DNA from 4 places in the Synechococcus sp. WH 8101 genome. Region 3 is predicted to be linked to each of the others. Evidence: predicted binding sites of a transcription regulator. Region 3 holds the regulator's gene; each other region holds the start of a gene.
The links. The regulator NtcA, encoded in region 3, controls nitrogen genes in cyanobacteria. The targets are predictions, from matches to a motif close to GTANCNNNNGNTAC.

Region 1 (5,259 bases), 1.1 Mb from region 3:
AAGACCCAGCCCCTCCAGGGGGGCCGAGGTGTCGGGGGAGAGCGCATAAACGGCTCCAATCGCACCATCCACATGCAGCCAAACACCGCGGCGACGACAGAGATCCGCCAGCTGGGGCAAGGGATCGATCGCCCCGCGCACGGTGGTGCCGGCGGTGGCCACCACGGCTAGGCAGGGTCGTCCTTCCGCCTGAAGTTGCTCCAGTGCGGTCTCGAGCGCCTCCAGCCGCATGGCGCCATCGACATCAACGGCGATGCGACGCAGGCCATCCGGCCGCAACCCCATCACGCGCACCGCCTTGTCGAGGGACACGTGGGCCTCGTCGCTGGCGAGCACCACCGCCCCGGGCTCGGCGCTGAGACCAGCCCGCTGCCGGGCCACCACCAAGGCCATCAGATTGCTGAGGCTGCCGCCACTGGCGGGCACGCCACCGGCGCCGGAGGGCAGGCCAAGACGCTGTGCCAGCCACTGACAGAGCTGTCGCTCCAGATGACTGAGGCTGGGCGCCAACTCTTCGGCAAGGAGATTGTTGTTGAGACCAGCGCAAATCAGGTCGGCCGCGATGCTGGCCGTCAACGGCGGCGGATCAAGGTGGGCCAGAGCGCCGGGATGGGAGGGGCGGTAGGCCCCATCCATGACCAATTGCAGGTCCTCCAGCAGCGCGGTGGCCGAGCGCGGGGTCGGCTCCGGAGCGATCGCCGGCAACACCGAGAGGGCCGGCAACGGCCCCCGGCCCTCGGCATCGGCGAACCAGCGACAGAGCCTTTGGCTCGCCTGATCGAGAAACGCCTGCAGCGCCGGGTCCAACCCCTCCGGCGCAGCAAAGAAGGGCAGGGTCAGCATCGGTTCGCGCGCGGGGTTGCCGACCAAGACCATCGCCAGAACAGACGCCATTCTCCCCTGCGGTGGCACAGTGCCATCGACAGGTCACCGTGACGAGTGCCGTGGCTGCCCACCATGTTCTGAGCGATGCGGAACAGAGCCTCTGGATGGGGCGGCTGCTGCGGCGCGCCGATCAGCTCGGCCGTGAGGGCGAAGTGCCGGTGTGCGCCGTGATCCTGGATGGACAGGGGCGGTGCCTCGGTTACGGCGGCAACCGACGCGAACAGCAACGGGATCCCCTCGGCCATGCCGAACTGGTGGCTTTAAAGCAAGCCAGCGAGCTGCGCCAGGACTGGCGTTTCAACGACTGCACCCTGCTGGTGACCCTGGAACCCTGCCCGATGTGCGCCGGCGCCCTGGTGCAGGCCCGCATGGGCCAGGTGATCTTCGCCGCCTGGGACAGCAAACGCGGGGCGCTGGGAAGCACGATCGATCTGAGCCAGCACCGCAGTGCCCACCACTCCATGCGCGTGGTGGGTGGGGTGATGGAGCCTGAGGCGAGAACCAGGCTGGAGGCCTGGTTCAGGCAGCGGCGGCAGCGGCCGACTTGAACCGGGGCAGCTCGGTCTCAAACAGGTTGAGCAGGCGATCCACGTTCTCGGGATTGGAGTTGTAGCCCATCAGGCCGATCCGCCAGATTTTGCCGGCCAGGGTGCCGAGACCACCACCCACTTCGATGCCGTGGTTGTTGAGCAGGTGCTGGCTGAAGGCCTTGCCATCCACCCCGTCCGGGATGCGCACGGTGGTGAGGGTGGGAAGACGCAACGCCTCAGGGGCATGGAGCACTAGGCCGAGCCGCTCGAGGCCGGCCCAGAGCGCTTCGGCATTGCGACGATGACGGGCCCAGGCCTGCTCCAATCCCTCTTCCGCCAGCAGACGCAGGGCTTCCCGCATGCCGAAATTCATGTTCACCGGTGCCGTGTGGTGATAGACCCGGTCACTCCCCCAGTATTGATTCAGCAGGGAGACATCGAGATACCAGTTGGGCACTTTGCTGGAGCGGGAGGCGAGTTTCGCTTCAGCGCGGGGGCCCATGGTGAAGGGTCCGAGGCCTGGGGGGCAGCTCAGCCCTTTCTGACTGCAGCTGTAGGCGAGATCAACTTTCCAGGCATCGAGGTAAAGGGGAACGCCACCAAGGGAAGTGACGGTGTCGAGCAGCAGCAGGCAATCATGCTTGCGGCAGAGATCACCCACACCCTCCATCGGCTGGCAGATGCCCGTGGAGGTTTCGGCGTGAACCATCGCCAGAATCGCGGGCCGATGCTCAATCAGGGCCGCCTCGAGTTCCTCCAGGCTGAAGGCCTCTCCCCAGGGACGCTCAATCACCCGCACATCGGCTCGGTATCGACCCGCCATATCAGCGAGGCGATGACCGAAATAGCCCTTCACAGCCACGAGCACGGTGTCGCCGGGCTCGACCGTGTTGGCCAGGGTGGCTTCCATGGCAGCACTGCCGGTGCCGCTCATGGGAAGGGTGAGGCGATTGTCGGTTTGCCAGGCGTAACGGAGCAGCTCCTGCACCTCGCTCATCAACTCCACGTAGAGAGGATCGAGATGACCAATCGGAGTGCGCGACAGGGCCTGGAGCACCGTGGGATGGGCATTGGAAGGGCCTGGACCCAACAGAAGCCGATCCGGTGTGGCAATCGGGGCAAGAGCCCGGCGGTGGCTCGAATCAACCGGACGCTGAGAGAGCGATGTCGCCAAGGCCTGCACAAGAAATTGTTGGCGTGAAGCCTACGCAGTCGCTCCGCCAAGACGGGGAGAGATGTGCGTTTGCAACGGTGACAGCAGCGAACCGTCAGCGCTGCCGCACGTCGGTGGCCGCCAGGCCGGAGGCCATGTGATCAAAGGGCTGACGGATCACCGCACAGCGATCGAGATCCAGACCCTCCGCCACAAGCCGCTCACAAAGAACCTCGGCCAGCAAAGTGATGCTGCGCACGGTCGGGCCCGTCGGCACTCCCAGGCTCTTGTAGGTGTCATCCAGTCCGTTCAACACCCGTTCGTTGAGGATGGTGCTGTCACCGGCCGCCAGGGCGTAGCTGGCATAGCGAAGGAAATAATCCATATCGCGCAGACAGGCGGCCAGGCGTCGGGTGGTGTAAGCATTACCACCCGGAAGCAGCAGTTCCGGGTCGCCGGCAAACAGCCGCTGGCTCGCTTCGCGCACCACCTCAGCGGCCTCGCGGTTGATCAGTTCCACGGCCTTAAGCCGAATGGAAGCTTCCGAGAGGTAGTCATCGATCCTGTCCATGGCGGAGCGATCGAGGTAACGACCAAGCTGGTCGTAGCGGCCGATCAACCCGGTGATGGCATCACGCATGGCGCAGGCATAGACGATGACAAGCTGGAAAGTAACACCAGCGAACCTCGGAGAACGCTTTGGGTAGCTGCGATATGGGCCAATTGACAGAAACGGTTACCAAGCAGAAAACCGGCGCATCCGCCACAGCGCGAGTGACGAGCGAGGGCAGCAAAATGTACGCATTGATACAAAAAGGGGGTTGATCTCTCCCTACGGTCCGCCACGACTGAGGCTTCGTGCCACCCACACCATTCATGGCCAAGACCGCACAGGACGTTCTCCGGCAGATCAAAGACGACGGCATTGAGCTGATCGACCTGAAGTTCACCGATCTGCATGGCAAGTGGCAGCACCTGACGGTCTGCGCCGACATGGTGGATGAAGAAGCGTTCAGTGAAGGCCTGGCATTCGACGGGTCATCGATCCGGGGCTGGAAGGCGATCAACGCCTCCGACATGGCGATGGTTCCCGATCCCAACACTGCCTGGATCGATCCGTTCTACCGGCACAAAACCCTGAGCCTGATCTGCTCGATCCAGGATCCGCGCACGGGCGAGCCCTACGACCGCTGCCCCCGGGCCCTGGCGCAGAAAGCGCTCTCCTACCTGGCGGGCACCGGCCTGGCCGATACGGCCTTCTTCGGTCCAGAACCGGAATTCTTCCTCTTCGATGACGTCCGCTACAACTCCAGCGAAGGCGGCTGCTTCTACAGCGTTGACACGATTGAAGCCCCCTGGAACTCCGGCCGACTGGAAGAGGGCGGCAACCTGGCTTACAAGATTCAGTTGAAGGAGGGGTATTTCCCGGTCGCCCCCAACGACACCGCCCAGGACATCCGCTCCGAGATGCTCCTGATGATGGGACAACTGGGGATTCCCATCGAGAAGCACCACCATGAAGTGGCCGGCGCCGGCCAGCACGAACTGGGGATGAAGTTCGCGGAGCTGATCCAGGCCGCCGACAACGTAATGACCTACAAATATGTGGTACGGAACGTTGCCAAGAAATACGGCAAAACCGCCACATTCATGCCGAAGCCCGTGTTCAACGACAACGGCAGCGGCATGCACGTGCACCAGAGTCTCTGGAAAGGCGGCCAACCCCTGTTTTTCGGAGAGGGCACCTACGCCAACCTGTCCCAGACCGCCCGTTGGTACATCGGCGGCATTCTCAAGCACGCCCCCTCTTTCCTGGCCTTCACCAACCCCACCACCAACAGCTACAAGCGACTGGTGCCTGGCTTTGAAGCGCCAGTGAACCTGGTGTATTCGGAAGGCAACCGCTCCGCCGCAGTGCGGATTCCGCTGACAGGCCCAAGCCCTAAGGCGAAGCGCCTGGAATTCCGCTCCGGCGATGCTCTGGCCAATCCCTACCTGGCCTTCAGCGCCATGATGATGGCCGGCCTCGATGGCATCAAAAACCAGATTGATCCCGGCGATGGCGTGGATGTGGATCTGTTCGAGCTGCCCGCCGATGAGTTGGCGCAAATCGCCACTGTGCCGGCATCCCTGAATGGAGCTCTGGAGGCCCTGAACGCCGACAAGCACTATCTGATGGAGGGGGGCGTCTTCAGCGAAGACTTCATCAACAACTGGATCGACATCAAATACGAGGAGGTGCAGCAGCTGCGTCAGCGGCCCCACCCCCACGAATTCGTGATGTACTACGACGCCTGAGCCGATCAGCGAAAAGCGTGCCGCAGCTGGGCCAGGGCGCTGTCATGCAAGTGGCGGCGGTGCTGGTCCCGCTGGGCCCAAGCCCGTTGCTGGGCCATGGCATTGCGGCCATCCAGTTGATCGGGATGGGTTTCCAATTGCGCCAAGAGCACCTCGTGGTGGCGCTGCTCCTGAGCATGGTGATCCGACCAGGCGACGAATTCAGCGGCGGCCCGTTGGCGACGCTCCAGCAGGTTGCGGCGATCACGATCGGTCATGGCTTCTCCCTCCGATTCCTGCACTCAGTCTGTAGCAACCACTACCATTTTTTCGGGCTGCGACATGAAACGTGCCATGGCCACGCCAGCAGGGTTCGGTGAGCTGGAATAAGCAGCATCTGAAGACCCGACAGCC
Region 2 (5,259 bases), 450 kb from region 3:
CCCCTTGAACAGCACCTCGCCACGGGTTGGCTGCACCTTGCCGGTGATCACATCCAGGAAGGTGGTTTTCCCGGCCCCGTTCGGGCCGATCACGGCGCGCAGCTCACCGGGCTTGAGGCAGAGGTTGAGATCATTGAGGGCGAGAAAACCATCAAAACTGACGCTGATCGCCCGCAACTCGATCAAATGGGTCGAGGCCGTCATGGCTGCACCTCCTCATCACCATCCAGCTCCAAACGCGGATAGGTGGCCAAACGTCTCGGCACACCGAGCCGGAGCAGGAGATTGCGCGGACCATCGCTACGCCACCACCCCAGCAGTCCCTCCGGCAACACAGTCACCACCAGGATGAAGAGACCGCCCTGAATGAACATCCAGGATTCGGGAATCGCTTCACTCACCAGGCTCTTGGCGTAGTTGATCAACACGGCCCCCAACACGGCCCCGAGCAGGGTGCCCCGTCCACCCACGGCGACCCAGATCACCATCTCGATCGAAAAGGGCACCGTCATGTATTGGGGCGAGACAATGCCCGATTGCACCGTGTAGAGAGCACCCGACACACCGGCGAGAGCGCCGGCCAAGGCAAACACGATCGTTTTGAACTGGGTCGGGTTGTAACCCGTGAACCTCAGGCGCGGTTCATCGTCGCGAATCGCAATCAGTACATCACCGAAGCGACCACGCACCAGCCAGCGCACAAACAACCAGCTCACGATCACCAGAGCAGCCGTGAGCCAGAAAAAGCCCCGCTGCATGCCTTCGGAGCCCACCATCTGACCGAACAGCATGGTGACATCGGTCTTGAGACCGTTGGTGCCATTGATCAGCTTCTGCTGGCCGTTGAAGAAATTGAAGAACACCAGCAGGGCTGCCTGGGTCAGGATCGAGAAATACACCCCCTTGATCCGGTTGCGGAACACGAGATACCCGAGGCCTGCCGCCACCAGCGCAGGAATCAGGGCGATGGCGATGAGCGTGAACAAGGGCGATCGAAAGGGCTCCCAGAACAGGGGCAGCTGATCAACGCCATAGAGACTGAAGAACTCCGGCAGCCCATGGGCCGCCTCCGATGCACTGCCGAGCTGCAGAAACATGGCCGCGGCATAACCACCGAGGGCGAAGAAAATCCCCTGGCCCAGACTGAGCAAACCAGTGAACCCCCAGATCAGGTCAATCCCAAGGGCCACGATCGCCAGGGCCAGATAGCGGCCGAGAAGGTTGAGGCGAAACACAGGCAACACCGATGGCGCCAGCAGCACCGCCACGATCACGACGGCCCAGAGCAGCCATGACCAAGGAAAACGAGGACGGGTCATCATTCAGGCCTCCACCATCCGGCCCTTCTGAGGGAAGAGACCGGCGGGTCGGAACTGCAGGAACACGACAATCAGGGCGAACACCAGCACCCGCGCCATGCTCGTAGTGGCAAAGAACTGCACGGTGGATTCCAATGGCGCTGGCATCTCGGGCCAGAGCGTGAGCAGACGGCCGGCGCCGATCAGATCGGTGAGCACACCGATGGCCAGGGAGGCGATCACGGTGCCGAGCAGGTTGCCGACACCACCAAGCACCACCACCATGAAACAGGCCACGATGTAAGACGAACCCACGTTCGGGCCGACCGAACCCAGCATCGACACCGCCACACCGGCAATGCCTGCCAGGCCGGAACCGATGCCGAAGGTGAGCACATCCACGGTGTCGGTGGAGATTCCCAGACAATCACTCATGGAGCGGTTCTGCGTAACGGCCCGAATGCGCAGGCCCCAAACGCTGCGATTGAGGAACCAGGCGATCGCCACCAGGGCCAGCACGGTGATCACGATGATCACCAAACGGGGCACGGGAAAGGTGACATCCATCCACTCGATCCCGCCACGCATCCAGGCAGGCGCGGTGACATCCACATTGCGTGCATCCGGGCGAGAGAGTTTGCGGATGGCTGCGGCCAATCCACCGGCCGACAACGCACCAACGAGGGCGCCAATGGCCCAACTGCCTAGTCGAAGCCAACGCGAAGTCGCTTGCAGCTGCAGCCGCTCCGGCAGCAACGCCGGTAGCAGAAAACCGATCAGCAGGGCTAGCACAAGTCCGGCGCCGTAGGCGAGGGGCACACTGCGAACGAACTGCTGCAAAATCAAACTCACACCCCAGGTGGCGAGCAACGTCTCCAAAGGGTTGCCGTAAAGACGGCGGATGATCGTGCGCTCCAGCAAAATGCCAACAACGCCACTCACCACAAAGGCAATCGGCAGAGCAACAATCAAGTAGATGCCGTAGACGGGTTGAAGCGCAGGCTGCTTAAAAATCAGCTGCACCACATAGGTGGTGTAAGCACCAAGCATGATCAGCTCACCGTGGGCGAGATTGATCACACCCATCAGACCGAACACAATGGCCAGGCCAAGTGCTGCAATCAACAGCACAGAACCAATCGCCAGACCATTGAAGAGGCTTTCAAGAAGAAGCTCCACTGGCAATTATCAGAGAGTGAAAAAGAAGCGGGAGTGTCGATCCACTCCCGCAGTATTAAAGCCAGTGATCAGAGCTTGTATTTCTCGCCCTTACTGGGATCGCTCCAGTCGCAGGCGAAGCCTTTAGAGGAAGGATCAAACTGGTTCCAGGCCTGGGGATCGATCGGGTTATCCGACTGAGCCACAATCTCAAACTGACCTGCGGGAGTGATCTTACCGATCCTGGCAATCTGAGAGATGTGGTGATTGGGACGCACTTCGATCGGCCCTTGAGGAGCATCAAACTTGACACCGATCAAAGCTTCCCGCACCTTGTCGTCATCGAAGCTGCCGGCTTTTTCAACCGCCTTCTTCCAGAGATAGACCATGTTGTAGGCCGACTCCTGGGGATCAGCCACCACGGCATCGGGATCATCTGTGAACTTCTTGTAGTTGGCAGCGAAGGTCTTGGATGCCGGCGTATCGATCGACATCATGTAGTTCCAGGCGCCGTAATGGCCCTTGAGGAACTCGGGTCCAATCGTTTTGATTTCCTCCTCAGCAATGGAGTAGCTCATCACGTAATAGCCATTCTCGGGCGTGATGCCAGCATCCTGAATCTGCTTGAAGAAAGCTACGTTCTGGTCGCCATTCAAAGTGTTGATGATCACACCACCATCAGGGAGAGCCTCTTTGATCTTGGCGATGATTGGCGCCACCTCGGTGTTGCCGAGAGGGAGATAGTCTTCACCCACCACCTTGCCACCAAGCACGGCCAGTTGTGCCTTGGTGATCGTATTCGAAGTGCGGGGGAAGACGTAATCAGAGCCCACGAGGAAGAAGGGTTTCCCGGCAGCCGGCGACTTCAGATACATGAACTCGGTGGCTGGCTCCGATTGCTGATTCGGAGTCGCACCGGTGTAGAAGATGTTCTTGGAACACTCCTGCCCCTCATATTGAATCGGGTAATAGAGGAAAGCATCCTTCGACTCATAGACCGGCAGCATCGCCTTGCGGCTTGCTGAAGTCCAGCCGCCGAACACAACCGCAACCTTGTCGGAATCAATCAGCTTCTTGGACTTTTCGGCAAAGGTGGGCCAATCCGACGCCCCATCCTCAACGATGTAATCGATTTTATATTTCTTGCCATCCACTTCAATGCCACCCGCGGCATTGATTTCCTCAATGGCCATCTTCTCAGTATCCACCAAGGTGGTTTCCGAGATCGCCATGGTGCCACTCAGAGAGTGAAGGATGCCCACCTTGACGGAATCATCAAACTGGCCGCTATCTGCCGTTTTTTCACCACCGCCACAGGCCGTGACCGACACACCGAGGGAAACAGCTGCGAGCCCAATTAGGAACCGCTTTGACAATGGTTGAGTCATTGTGCATCTGGAAATTCGTGAGTCGCGCGCTTGTCAAAGCGGCACATTTACCCTCCCAGCGCCTGTGCCCAGCGCGGGTATCAATGGCAACGCTTTTGCAGGCGCCTGGCGATCAACTCCTCAATTCGGTAGTTGTTGCAACACAAACGCCTCCACCTCATCCAGACCTTCGCCGCTGTTGAGGTTGGTGAAGCACCAAGGACGCGCACCTCGCATCCGTACGGTGTCCCGTTCCATTACCTGCAGATCCGCCCCGACCAGCGGCGCCAGATCGATCTTGTTGATCACCAACAGATCAGAGCGGGTGATTCCCGGCCCCCCTTTACGAGGAATCTTGTCGCCGGCCGCCACATCGATCACATACAGACAGAGATCCACCAGTTCCGGGCTGAAACTGGCCGCCAGATTGTCGCCACCGCTTTCCACCATCACGAGATCCAGATCGGGGAACGCCGCCTCCAGCTCCGCCACAGCCGCCCGGTTGATCGAACAGTCCTCCCGAATCGCGGTGTGCGGGCAACCGCCGGTTTCCACCCCCCGGATCCGTTCCGGCTCCAGCGCACCGGCGCGGGTCAGGAACTGGGCGTCCTCCTGGGTGTAGATGTCATTGGTGACCACCGCCAGCTGAAGGCGATCACGCAGGCGGCGGCAGAGCGCTTCCACCAGAGCCGTTTTTCCAGACCCCACCGGCCCGGCAACGCCAAGCCTCAATTTGCTGCCGGCCATCAGCTTCGGAACAGTTTTGAATACAGCTCAGCATGCAAGAGCTGGGCCATCGAAGCACCCACCCCGGAGCTCCAGAGCTGGCGCGGATCCTGATTCTGCAACGACGCGGCCTGGGCAGCGATCAGGGGCAGTAGCCGGCGCTGCAGCAGCTGAGCCCGGCTGGGGCCCAGAGGCACCAACCGAACGGCGGCGCTGAGCTGATTGGCAACCCAGCTGTAGAGATAGCCCTCGGCCAACTCCAGCGGGCCCAACTCCCAGACCAGCCCCGCCCAGGCGAAGGCAGCCGGATATGCAAGCGCGGGCTCCACCCTGTCGCCGTAGGGCGAAGGCAACGGATGGCCGAGGTCGGCCAGCAACTGCTGCAGGGAGCGACCCATCTGCCGCTGCTGGACCCGCATCGCCGGCGCCTCCCGCTGGGCCAGCAACCAGCGATCGAGGTCGAGCAGGCGCTGGCGGGCTTCGTCATCAGCAACGCCATGGGACGACTGATCTCTCCATTGCTGCAAGGCCAGGCGCAGTGGTGCCAGGGCGGCGGTGTCGATCCGCACGGCACCACGCTCGAGTTCGGCCCGCAGCCAGGCTTCCAGCGCCTGCTGATCCGGCAGGGCCCCCTGTTGCTGCTGCTGTTCCAGCCCCTCGGAATAACTGAATGCGCCCACCGGCAACGCCGGACTGACCAACTGCAGCAG
Region 3 (5,259 bases):
AGCGCGCGCGTGCTCGCAGGGTGGTGCCCCGTTCCTCCACCAGCTCCACGGGCAGCAAGGGGCGCAGGCGTTGTTCCCAGTCGGCACTGCCGGTGCCGTTGCCCAGCAGCACGGTGCTGATCGGTTCTTCGTCGTTCCAGCGCTGGATCTGTTGGAAAACATCGTCCACCGGCAGCACCAGGCCATCGATCACACGCTGGCGACTGAGTTCGCAGAGCACCAGGCCACATTTGCTGCGTCCCGGGTCGATCGCGAGCAGACGTGTCATCAGGGCGTGGGGGCGCCAGCTGGCGTGTTGGAGGGAATGTCGCCCACGGCCCGCAGCTCCACAGCCACGGGATCGGCGGTGTCACTGCTGCGCAGGGTCACCACCTCCAGCTCGATACGGGAGGGAGCTCGCTCCAGCAGCTGCTGCCCGAGGCTGTTGAGGCGGTTGGCGTCGAACTGGAGTCCCTGGCTGAGGGACCCCCGCCGTTGGGCTTCAGCAAGGGCGGAGGCCAGGAGCAAGTTCAAGCGGTTGCGCACTGCTTCGTTGTTGGTCTCGTTGCGTTCGAGCGTGGTGCGCGCCAGCACATCGCCCGTGTTCACCACCTGGGTGTTCGGACGCACTTCAGGAATGGCATAGACCACTTTTTCGCCGAGCAGCACATTGGCAGCGGAGCGGATATTCACCACCCAGGTGCCCGGTTGGCGAATCACCTGTTCGAGCCGTTCGATGTCGTTGCGCGGCACCAGCAGAATCTGCCGATCGGCCTTCTCACCCGGCAACACGCGCTGGTAGGCCTGCAGGTTGGCCTCACGCAGCATCTGGTCGATCACCTGCTTGGCTTGCCCGGGATTGTCGAGCCGCAGGGTGGCCGTGGCCAGAGGTTCGCCGCTGCTGAGCACCACGCTGCCCCGCCGCAGGGCCAACACGTTCTTCTCCAGTTGGCGCAGTTCCGCCTCGCCGCTGCGGATGCGATCGCGCACCTGGGCCAGCTCGGCTTCCGTGCGTCGGATCTCGGCATCGCGCGCTTTCACGTCGCGGCTGAGTCGAGCCCGTTCCGCCTCCAGTTGCTGGCGTTGTTGCTGCAGAGGCACCAGCGCCTGGCGGAGGGTTTCGGCCTTGGCTTTGGCATCGGCCAGATCCTTGCTCGCACGGGAGCGTTCGGCCTGGGCCTGAAGCAGTTCACGGCTCGCTTTCTTCTGGGCCTGCCGACTCGCCTTCAGGGCATTGCGGCTGTCGTTGAGCTTGGTCTGCAGGGCATTCAGTTCAAACAGCCCCACCCGCAGCTGCCGACTCACCAGCAGCAGCAGACCGAGCGACAATGCTGAAATCAGGCTGCCCGTGAGCACGGTGATCAGCACGGCGGTGCGGCGCGGCCGCAACCCCATCAGGCTCAGCCGGGCTTTGCCCACCTTGGAGCCGAGCCGATCGCCCAGGGTGGCGAGCACGCCACCGAGCACGAGCAGCATCAGGATCAACAGCCAGCCGGTCACGAATCCAAGGGCGGTGAAGGGCGACGACGGGCCGTCCGGAAGCCATTGTCCCCCGCGGAAGGCTCAGCTGAAACGTTTGGCGAGGGCGATTGGGTCGAGCACGGTGATCTTCTTGCGATCGATTTCCACCAGCCCCGCATTGCGCAGATCCCCGAGCAGTCGGGTGATGGTGACGCGGGTGGATCCGATTGCTTCGGCGATCGATTGATGGGAGAGCCGCAAGTCGATGGTGATGCCCTGGGTGCCGGGGATGCCGAAATCGCGGCAGAGCACGAGCAGAAAACTCACCAGTCGCGACGACATGTCGCGGTGGGTGAGCGTTTCGATCATCGTTTCGGTCTGCAGGATGCGGCTTGAGAGCCCTTGCAACAGCAACAGCCCCACGCCGGTATCGGCTTCGATTGCCTGGCGCACGGAAGCGGCGGGGGCTGTGACCATCTCGACGCGGGTGAAGGCGACAGCGTGATAGAAGCGATCGGAGCGATGGCCGGTGAGCAGCGACAGCACTCCGAAGAGGCTGTTTTCCCGCAGCAGCGCCACGGTGATCTCCTCCCCCGATTCATAGACCCGGGACAGCCTGACGGCGCCACGCCGGATCAGATACACCCGCTCGGCAGGATCACCGGGGAAGAAGATGGTTTTGCCCCGTTCCACCAGCTCAGTGCTGGCACCCTCCAGATCGCGGATCACCTCCAAGAGGGTGGGGGTATGGGCCGTGGCCGTGTTCGCCAGGGTGGTGCCGCCGCCGCTGGAGGCTGGAGCGGGCTGGGGTGAGTAACGGCTGAAGCCGCGGGTGGCTCCGACCATGGCGGCAATGCGGATGGCTGGACGCTACGGATGGCCCTGGCTCCACCTTGTAGCAACCCACACGAAATCCGGCGTTGCTCAGGGGCGCGACTCCGGTGCCAGGGCCCGCTGCTGCGCCGCCATCAAGTCCGTGAGGCCTGGTTCGGCCAGGTCGAGCAGGCGCGTCAGTTCGCTGCGGCTGAAGGGGGCACCTTCAGCGGTGCCCTGCAGTTCCAGCAGGCGACCGCTGCCATCCATCACCACATTCAGATCCACATCGGCCTGGCTGTCTTCGCTGTAGTTGAGATCCAGCAGCGCCTCTCCACTGATCAGCCCCACCGAGACGGCGGCCACCTGATCGCGCACAGGGTTGCACTTGATGTCGCCTCGTTCCACCAGGCGCTCGCAAGCCCGTTGCAGCGCCACCCAGGCGCCGGTGATCGCGGCTGTGCGGGTGCCGGCATCGGCCTGGATCACATCGCAGTCCACCAGTAGGGTGTTCTCTCCCAGTGTCTCCATGTCGAGGCAGGATCTGAGGCTGCGACCGATCAGCCGTTGGATCTCCTGGGTGCGGCCGGAGAGTTTCAGCAATTCCCGCTTCTGCCGCTCGGGCGTTGACCCGGGCAACAGGCGGTACTCGGCACTGAGCCAGCCTTTGCCGCTGCCCATGCGCCAGCGGGGGACGCCGGCTTCATGGGAAATGCTGCAGAGCACAGCCGTGCGCCCGCTGCGCATCAGCACGGAGCTGAGAGCAAAGCCCATCGGATCCCACTCGATCGCGACAGGCCTCAGGTCGTTGGGCGAGCGGCCATCGCTCCGTATGGAGACCTGGTTAGACATCGAGGCTCGGCGGCATGCAGCTGAGCCTGACAGCTCGACCGTTGCCACAGGCGCACACCATGACCAGGGGCGCACACCATGGATGGTGTCAGTCGGCTTGTGTGCCCCGCTTCCGGCGCTAGATTCGAACCCTGCAGGCCGGGTGCGGCCGTGTGAACGCCATGACCGCCAGCCTCAGTTCCAGCCATCGCCCCCTGGACCCGCGCAGCGCCGAGCGCCGTGCTTTGGAGCGTGCTGGCCTGCGGCCGTTGCCCCCTGTGCCGCCGCGGCCACCCCTGCATCTGGTGGCACCGGAGGGCCAGCTCCAGGTGCATACGGCCCCCTATCGCGGCAGCTTTTCCACAGTGTTCAGCCAGGCGCTGCGCACCGCCGGTCTTGGCAGCCGGGTGATGGTGGTGCAGTTCCTCAAGGGAGGCGTCGACCAGGGGCCGGAGCGTCGCCTCAGTCTCTGCGGACGGCTGGATTGGTTGCGTCCAGCCGTGGCTGGTTGCCTGGGTGAGCCGGCTGAGAGCCAGCCGCCTGCGGTGAAGGAGGCGGTGGAAGCGCTCTGGCAGGTGTGTCGTGACAGCCTGCTGGCAGGCGAGTTGGATCAGCTCGTGCTCGATGAGCTGGGTCTGGCGATTGCACTGGGCTACCTGAAGGAGGAGGAGGTTCAGGCTGCGCTGCAGCGCCGTCCGGGTTCGGTGGATGTGATTGTCACCGGGCCGGCAATCCCCGAGTTTCTGATGGGGTTGGCTGATCAGGTCACGGAACTGCGCCGAGGCTTCTGATGCTCAAGAACGATCGCTGGATCACCGAACAGGCGCAGGCCGGCATGCTGGAACCCTTCCAGGCGGGGCTGGTTCGTCATCTGGAGCCGGATCAGAAGCAGCGCCCGGTGCTCAGCTTCGGATGCTCGTCGTATGGCTACGACCTGCGTCTATCGCCGCAGGAATTCCTGATTTTCAAGCACGTGCCGGGCACGGTGATGAACCCGAAACGGTTCAATCCCGCCAACCTGGAGCCCACCGAACTTCACCACGATGAGGATGGCGACTATTTCATTCTTCCCGCCCATTCTTATGGCTTAGGCGTGGCGCTGGAAAAGATGAAGGTGCCAGCCAACATCACGGTGATCTGCCTGGGCAAGAGCACCTATGCCCGCCTGGGCATCATCGTGAACACCACGCCAGCGGAAGCGAGTTGGGAAGGGCACCTCACCCTGGAGTTCAGCAACAGCTCCGGTGCCGATTGCCGCATCTATGCCAACGAAGGCATCTGCCAACTGCTCTTCTTTGAGGGTGATCCCTGCGACACCACCTACAGCGACCGCCAAGGCAAATACCAGCATCAACCCGAGCGGGTCACCCTGGCCAAGGTTTAATTGTCCTTGGCCTTTCAGCTGATCCAGCGGGGCTGTCTTAGGGAAGCTCTGGGCAACGCCGGTTTGAGCGGCGCGGGGCCGCCAAAAGTTGTCTGACGTGGCCTTTGTGTTGCATTGAGACTTGAATCAGCCCCTGGATAGCTGATTACGGGCTCTTTGCCTTCTCTTTTGGCACCCTGTTCATCCCAACAGCCACACCAGTTCTGTGTTCATGCTGCAGCCAGTAGATGGCCACGAGCGAGAAACAGATTGGTCAGTGCGGCCATCACATTAATCTTGCATCGATTCTTGGCCAGGCCACGCAGTCGGGTCTTTTGAAAGCCGAACTGTTGTTTGATCACCCTGAATGGGTGCTCAACCTTGGCGCGGACGTGTGCCTTTGCAGCCTCGATCAGATCCTCAAGCCTTCCTTCTGGAGTGTCAGGTAGCGCTCGGCGTTTGCCTGGTCGTATCGCCACCCGAAACACTGCTGAATGGCCCGCCATTTCAGGTCGTTTAGTGATGCCCTGGTAGCCGGCGTCGCCGTAGACGACCTCCTCATCGCCATGCAACAGCTCAGCCGCTGGGGTGAGGTCGTGCACGTTGGCGGCTGTGGCGACGACTGAATGGATCAGGCCGGAGTCCTTGTCGACGCCGATATGGACTTTCATCCCGTAGGCGCAGCCTTCCGCGCAGCGGTGATACCACTGGTTTCCCTTCTTGGTCTGGTGCATCTCGGGATCGCGCTTCCCTTCTTTGTTCTTGGTGGAACTGGGTGCCGCAATCAAGGTGGCATCGACGATCGTGCCTTG
Region 4 (5,259 bases), 620 kb from region 3:
AAGGCAAAAGACAGCAGCAGCAAGGGATTCGCTGGGCGTAACGCCCTCCCTCGAGCATCCTCTTATTCTATCAATACAGGCGTACTATGCGCTAGTGCCGCCGGTCTATTTCTGCCCCTCTTCTTAGAACTTAATGCGCCTGATTCACCACACCTGAGGCAGCAGCAGTGACGCTATTTCAATAAGACCAAGGCACAACACCAAACGCCACCAACGCAGCCACCACAGCCGCTTTCAGGCGCCTCAGAGCGGCCTCAATGCGCCGGGCCACCGCAGTCGCGGGAGGCCATTCATGCGATCAGAACCCAAACCACCCACCCCGGTGGCGGCGAGGAATAAAACCCACACGCGAGGGCAAGGGCCGATCAGCGCATCGCGCCTTGATCGGCTCGCGCAGCCCTTGCGCCGCGTGGCATCCTCATCCCCCGCCGCCGGGGGGTCCAACAAGAGTCTTTGGTTCATCAACCCAAGCAACTCGAGAAGCGAATCGAGACCTGCATCTACGCTTCTCAAGGCATGGGAGGTTTGGCATGGCTAACCCAGGCGAACGTGTTGCTGATGTCGTCTGCACCGACGACAAATTGACGGTTGATCTAGAAGACGGACGCACCATCTCCGTACCGATGGTCTGGTATCCCCGCCTGTTGCATGCCACTGCCGAGCAGCGCCGGAACTGGGAACCGGCTGGTGGCGGCTTTGGCATCCATTGGCCTGACATCGATGAAGATCTCAGCGTCGAGGGTTTCCTGCGCGGTGCTCACGCCCCCCGAGCGGCTCTCCTGCTCGGTTGAGATGACGTGACCCACTTCACTGGTCCAGGCGTCATCCATCCGGCTGCTGCAGCTTGGCTGACGAGGCAAAGCCTGAGCAGCTGGATACTCAGCGGGAAGACTTCTTGCAGCGACGCTTGAGCAGCGCCTGCAGGCGGGGCACTGCATCTGGCTGGGCCTGCATCAGAAACGCCTCACGTTCGAGCAAGCGGTTGGTGTGGTGATAGTTCCGCAGCAGGATCGCGCTGATCTCACGTTCCACCACCGGATTCAAAGGGCCGCTGACTCCCAGGGGCGTCAACTGACCGGACGGGCAGCTCTGGATGGCATGCACCGCCTCATGCAGAAAGGTCTGACGGGCAATCCCCAGAGGGATCGTGACCGGTGCAATCCACAGCGTTCGGCTCTTGCTGTCAAACAATCCATAGGCACCGCGTTTGGGTGGCGGCGCCAGTCGGATCTGGAAGCCATAAGCCTGGAGCTCACGGGCCAGAGGCTGAACCTGAGCTGGCAATTGACCCTGCCTGTCCTGGGATCCAGCCCAGGACGGTGACGCTGCCACCTGCGTAGTCACCAGCCCTGCCCACGCCAAGGCCAGCGCCTGCGGCAACACCGGCAACAGCGACGGAACACGACCCCTCACCTCTGCACCGACTCAGTCCTCAGCAGAACACAGCAAACGCCAGTTGGCCTGAAGACTCACACCATCGGCATCAACACCTCCACCAGCAAGCGCTCGACCACGGCAGCGCGACTGTTCAGGCCCCATTCCAACCTCAGTTGCTCCACCTGATCGAGCACTGCGGGCTGAAGCGTCAAAGTCAGCTGGACGGGTTCTTCCAGCGCTGCAGCTTTATCGCCCTGACAGCAGCGATGAAGGTGTGTCATCGGATTCATCAGAACGGGAGGAAAACTGAGCCCAGCCGGCCCACAGAGCAGCGCGAGGTCTGACCCCATCCAGCCACGGGCCTGCTCACCCGGCAAGGATCGAGCCATGCACCCCTGCGGGGTGTCCTTGCCTGAGGGTTGCGCGGCCGTGCCTCACCTGTGGTGTCCCTCGCACTTCCGCTCCATGGCCTGCGCTGTTCAACCCCTCTCCTGCCCGATCCGCTTCCTCTGCATTCATCGCTACGCGCCCGGTGTCCCCAAAGGCGGCACCAGCCCCTATGAGCTGCAGTGGATCGGCAAGCGCGGCAAACCCGTCAAAACAAAGCGCCTGATTCCCGCTGAGCGCGCCCATGCCATCGCCCGCAAGCTGCAGGGCACACCCGGCGTCACCGTCTCGGTGCTCTGAGCCGCAGGGCTTGCCATCAAAAAAGCCCCGCTCCGGGCGGGGCTCAGCAATTGACTCGGGCGGCAGATCGCCTCAGTACCGCTCACTTGCGATAGGTCGTGCCGCGATAGGTCAGGGCAGGGTGAACTGCCGTTGTTGCTGCGCCTTTGCGTTCGGCCACGGCCTGGCCCCGGTAGGTCAGGGCAGGCTTGGTCATCGTCACGGCAGCGTGGCGCTGCTGGACGGTCTGGCCGCGATAGGTCAGGGTCATGATTCAGTTCCTCGGAGCAAGTCCAGGTCCCCGTTCCTTGGCCTGGATCGAACTGCGCTCCACGCAAGTGGTGGAGTGAACGCTTGGTAGCTGTTGCTACATCTCCTTCTTAGACCCGGCGTCAACCACCATGGCGTTCGCGCCGTTACCAACGCGCTCACGTCACCGGTTCCAAGGCTTCGATCAGTGCTTGCAGTTCCGCCTGCGGGTCCCGTTGCAACAAGGCGATCACCTCAGGGCCGGGGGCTGCTGCCTGCCTCAGCCACGCCGCCACCGAGCCGGGCAATTGCGTCGCCAGCGGCAGCACCATCGCCGCAAGATCAGTTGCCGCCGCCACAGCCGCCAGCTGACGCAGCCACTCCATCGCCACGGCCGCTGCGGGATCCTCCAGCGCCAGGCAACCGAGCAGCTCGCGGCAGTCCGGTGCATGGATGAACAAACGCAAGACCCGGCGCTCCAACCGTTGACGCGCGCTCAGCAGCCCGCCGCTCCAGACCTCTGGCAGGGCAACACGGGCAACACCGGACTGGATGCCACCAGCCACTGCGGCAGAGCCACTCCCCTCCAGCGGCTCCTGCGGGACGCCGCTGTGGTGGCGCAGCGCCTGCTCCAGTCGTTGCTGCGCCGTTCGCCTCAGCACCCCCTCGGGGAGCTGGTCCACCAGCGCCTGGCCGGCCCGCTCCACCGCCTGGAGGCATTCCAGGCTTGCCGCACCTGAACCTTGGCCCGTGTATGGGGTCGCACCTGAACCTTGGCCTGGCTTATCAGCCCCCGCTGCGGGCTCAGCCGAGCTCAAGGGTGCGAGCACCCGCGCAAGCCGCCACTCCAGCCAGTGCGGCGCCGAGGCCAGCAATGCCTTCATGGCCGCGATGCCACCGGGACTGCGCAGCAGACCATCGGCGTCCTGGCCCTCAGGCAACGGCACCACCAGCGCCTGGAGGCCATCGCCCAACAACGCATCCTGCAACTGCACAAGCAGCTTCTCCGTGGCGGCCTGACCGGCCGCATCGCCATCCAGTGCGATCAGCAGTTGCTTCAGGCCGTGGCGCCTGAGCAGCTGCAGCTGCATCGCCGACACACTCGTGCCCAGACAGGCCACCGCATGTCGAAAGCCGGCCTGATGCAGCTGAATCACATCCAACGGGCCCTCCACGAGCAGCGCCGTTCCCTCCCTGCGGATCGCCTCAGCCGCCTGATCCAGGCCAAAGACCAGACCATTGCGTTGAAACAGCAGATCGCCAGCGCTGTTGCGGTACTTCGGTTGCTGCTGCCCCATCGCCCGGCCGCAGAAACCCACCACCTGACCGGCGGGATCCTGTAGAGGAATCATCAGACGTCCGCCCGCGGTCCCCAGCTGCCATTGCCGCGCTGAGTCGACGCTGATGCCCCGGGACTGGAGATAGGCCGCCGCCTCACCAGCTCCATCTGCCTCTTGCAACTGTTGTTCGAGCGCGTCTTGAAACCGGGCCCGTTGCTCGCTGCGTTGCGCCATCAACGCCCTGCGCTCGCGCCACTCCTGCTCAAAGCGCCGTTGCGCCGCCGGGTCACCCTCCGCCACCGTCAGCCCCGTGCGCCGCGCCAGCTCCAGCACCGCCTCCTGGAAGCTCATCCCCTGCTGCTCCTGCAGCCAGCCGATCGCATCGGTGCCCTTGCCGCAGACAAAGCAATGCACCCGGTTGCGCTTGGGGCTGACCGTCAACGAGGGCCGGCGGTCGTCATGCCAGGGGCAACGGGCGAGAAACTCCCGGCCGGCTCGCCTCAGATCAGCGGCGGCAAACAGATCCACGATCTGCGCCCGCTCGCGCACCTGCTCCAGCAACGCCGGCGTCACCAGCGAGGCGGGAGGACCACTGCGATTACGCGTCACAGGCACCATCAGAGGCACTCCACACCGGGGTAGAGGTCATGGCCGGCAAACAGGTGACGGGCCTCATCGGCTTCCAGATAGCAATGGCCGCGATCGAGCCGGATCCTCGTTTTGCTGCAGTCGTCCTCACCGCTGAGCTGGCCGTGTCTCGCCTTGCCGTGATGCACCTCCAGCACACCCGCTTGCGGTTTGCCGAATTCATCGGCCTTGGGGCGATCGATCAGCCACACCGCTGAGGCGTAACGCTCCAGTTCCGAGGTCCCTGCCAGGTGCGACACATCCGGGCCGCTGGGGTTGCCATAGGCGCCCCGGTTCAGCTGCGCCACCACCAGCACATCCAGTTCACAGCGGCCCGCCATCGCCTTGATCGTCGTCGCCCGCGCCGCCAGTTCCGCCGTCGTGTTGCTGCCGTAGCCCGCGGTCGGGCCCATCGCATGGAAGTGATCGAGCACCACCGCCGCCAGCTCGGGATGGGCGCTCTTGCAGTCCTCCACCAGCGCCGCCAGCTCTTCTGCCGTCGCGGCGAACTGGCTCTGATACAGCACCCGGCCCATCCGCTCACCATTGGGGGCGATCCCTTCAGCGAACTGGGACGAGAGTTGCTGCAGACGCTCCAGATCCCGGCCGGCGATCACCTCCGCGCGGCCCTCCAGGGCATTGCTCGAATACCGGGAGGAGAAACCACCGCTGGCGCGCCGGCAGTAGTGCGACAGCAGCCTGGCGCCAATCGCACGCTGGCTCAGTTCACAGGAGAGCACCAGAACAGACGCTCCGTTGATCGCCAGACCCATCGCAGCAGCGATCGCCACCGTCGTTTTGCCCACACCTGAGCGGGCCGCCAGAACCCAGGTGCTGTCGCCCGTCCCAGGCAAGACACCGCCGCGCATGTCCACATCCAATGAGGGGATGCCAGTGGAGATCGGTTGGGGGCGTTGCTCTTCTGGCAGGGAAGCCAGAGCGATGCATTCCGTTGCCGCATCAGCGGCGCTGCAGATCTCCATCTGACTCCGGAAGCGCCCGGCGGTGATCGCCGTTGCTTCATTGAGCAGCTCACGGCAGCGTTCCAGTTCGGCGTCGA

Region 1: a site for NtcA is predicted at 3,366-3,379, ahead of glnA (type I glutamate--ammonia ligase). Genes of this name have one in related genera too.
Region 2: a site for NtcA is predicted at 3,922-3,935, ahead of urtA (urea ABC transporter substrate-binding protein). Genes of this name have one in related genera too.
Region 4: a site for NtcA is predicted at 2,401-2,414, ahead of SynWH8101_RS05020 (DUF4278 domain-containing protein). Genes of this name have one in related genera too.

Annotation. Positions count from the first base shown of each region.
Region 1 is NZ_CP035914.1:1,514,895-1,520,153, forward strand. It holds gene SynWH8101_RS07920 (aminotransferase class V-fold PLP-dependent enzyme) at 1-876, opposite strand, end outside; gene SynWH8101_RS07925 (nucleoside deaminase) at 990-1,433, shown strand; gene SynWH8101_RS07930 (alanine--glyoxylate aminotransferase family protein) at 1,405-2,589, opposite strand; gene SynWH8101_RS07935 (allophycocyanin subunit beta) at 2,684-3,208, opposite strand; gene glnA (type I glutamate--ammonia ligase) at 3,445-4,866, shown strand; gene SynWH8101_RS07945 (hypothetical protein) at 4,872-5,123, opposite strand.
Region 2 is NZ_CP035914.1:2,557,228-2,562,486, forward strand. It holds gene urtD (urea ABC transporter ATP-binding protein UrtD) at 1-204, opposite strand, end outside; gene urtC (urea ABC transporter permease subunit UrtC) at 201-1,322, opposite strand; gene SynWH8101_RS13600 (branched-chain amino acid ABC transporter permease) at 1,323-2,477, opposite strand; gene urtA (urea ABC transporter substrate-binding protein) at 2,546-3,844, opposite strand; gene ureG (urease accessory protein UreG) at 3,965-4,570, opposite strand; gene SynWH8101_RS13615 (urease accessory protein UreF) at 4,570-5,259, opposite strand, start outside.
Region 3 is NZ_CP035914.1:374,169-379,427, forward strand. It holds gene SynWH8101_RS01700 (resolvase) at 1-268, opposite strand, end outside; gene SynWH8101_RS01705 (DUF3084 domain-containing protein) at 268-1,479, opposite strand; gene ntcA (global nitrogen regulator NtcA) at 1,543-2,286, opposite strand; gene rph (ribonuclease PH) at 2,365-3,105, opposite strand; gene SynWH8101_RS01720 (cob(I)yrinic acid a,c-diamide adenosyltransferase) at 3,267-3,875, shown strand; gene dcd (dCTP deaminase) at 3,875-4,468, shown strand; gene SynWH8101_RS01730 (IS5 family transposase) at 4,678-5,259, opposite strand, start outside.
Region 4 is NZ_CP035914.1:991,149-996,407, reverse strand. It holds gene SynWH8101_RS05040 (DUF2442 domain-containing protein) at 531-791, shown strand; gene SynWH8101_RS05035 (hypothetical protein) at 880-1,284, opposite strand; gene SynWH8101_RS14295 (hypothetical protein) at 1,470-1,658, opposite strand; gene SynWH8101_RS05025 (hypothetical protein) at 1,780-2,064, shown strand; gene SynWH8101_RS05020 (DUF4278 domain-containing protein) at 2,147-2,314, opposite strand; gene SynWH8101_RS05015 (DNA primase) at 2,472-4,181, opposite strand; gene SynWH8101_RS05010 (DnaB helicase C-terminal domain-containing protein) at 4,190-5,259, opposite strand, start outside.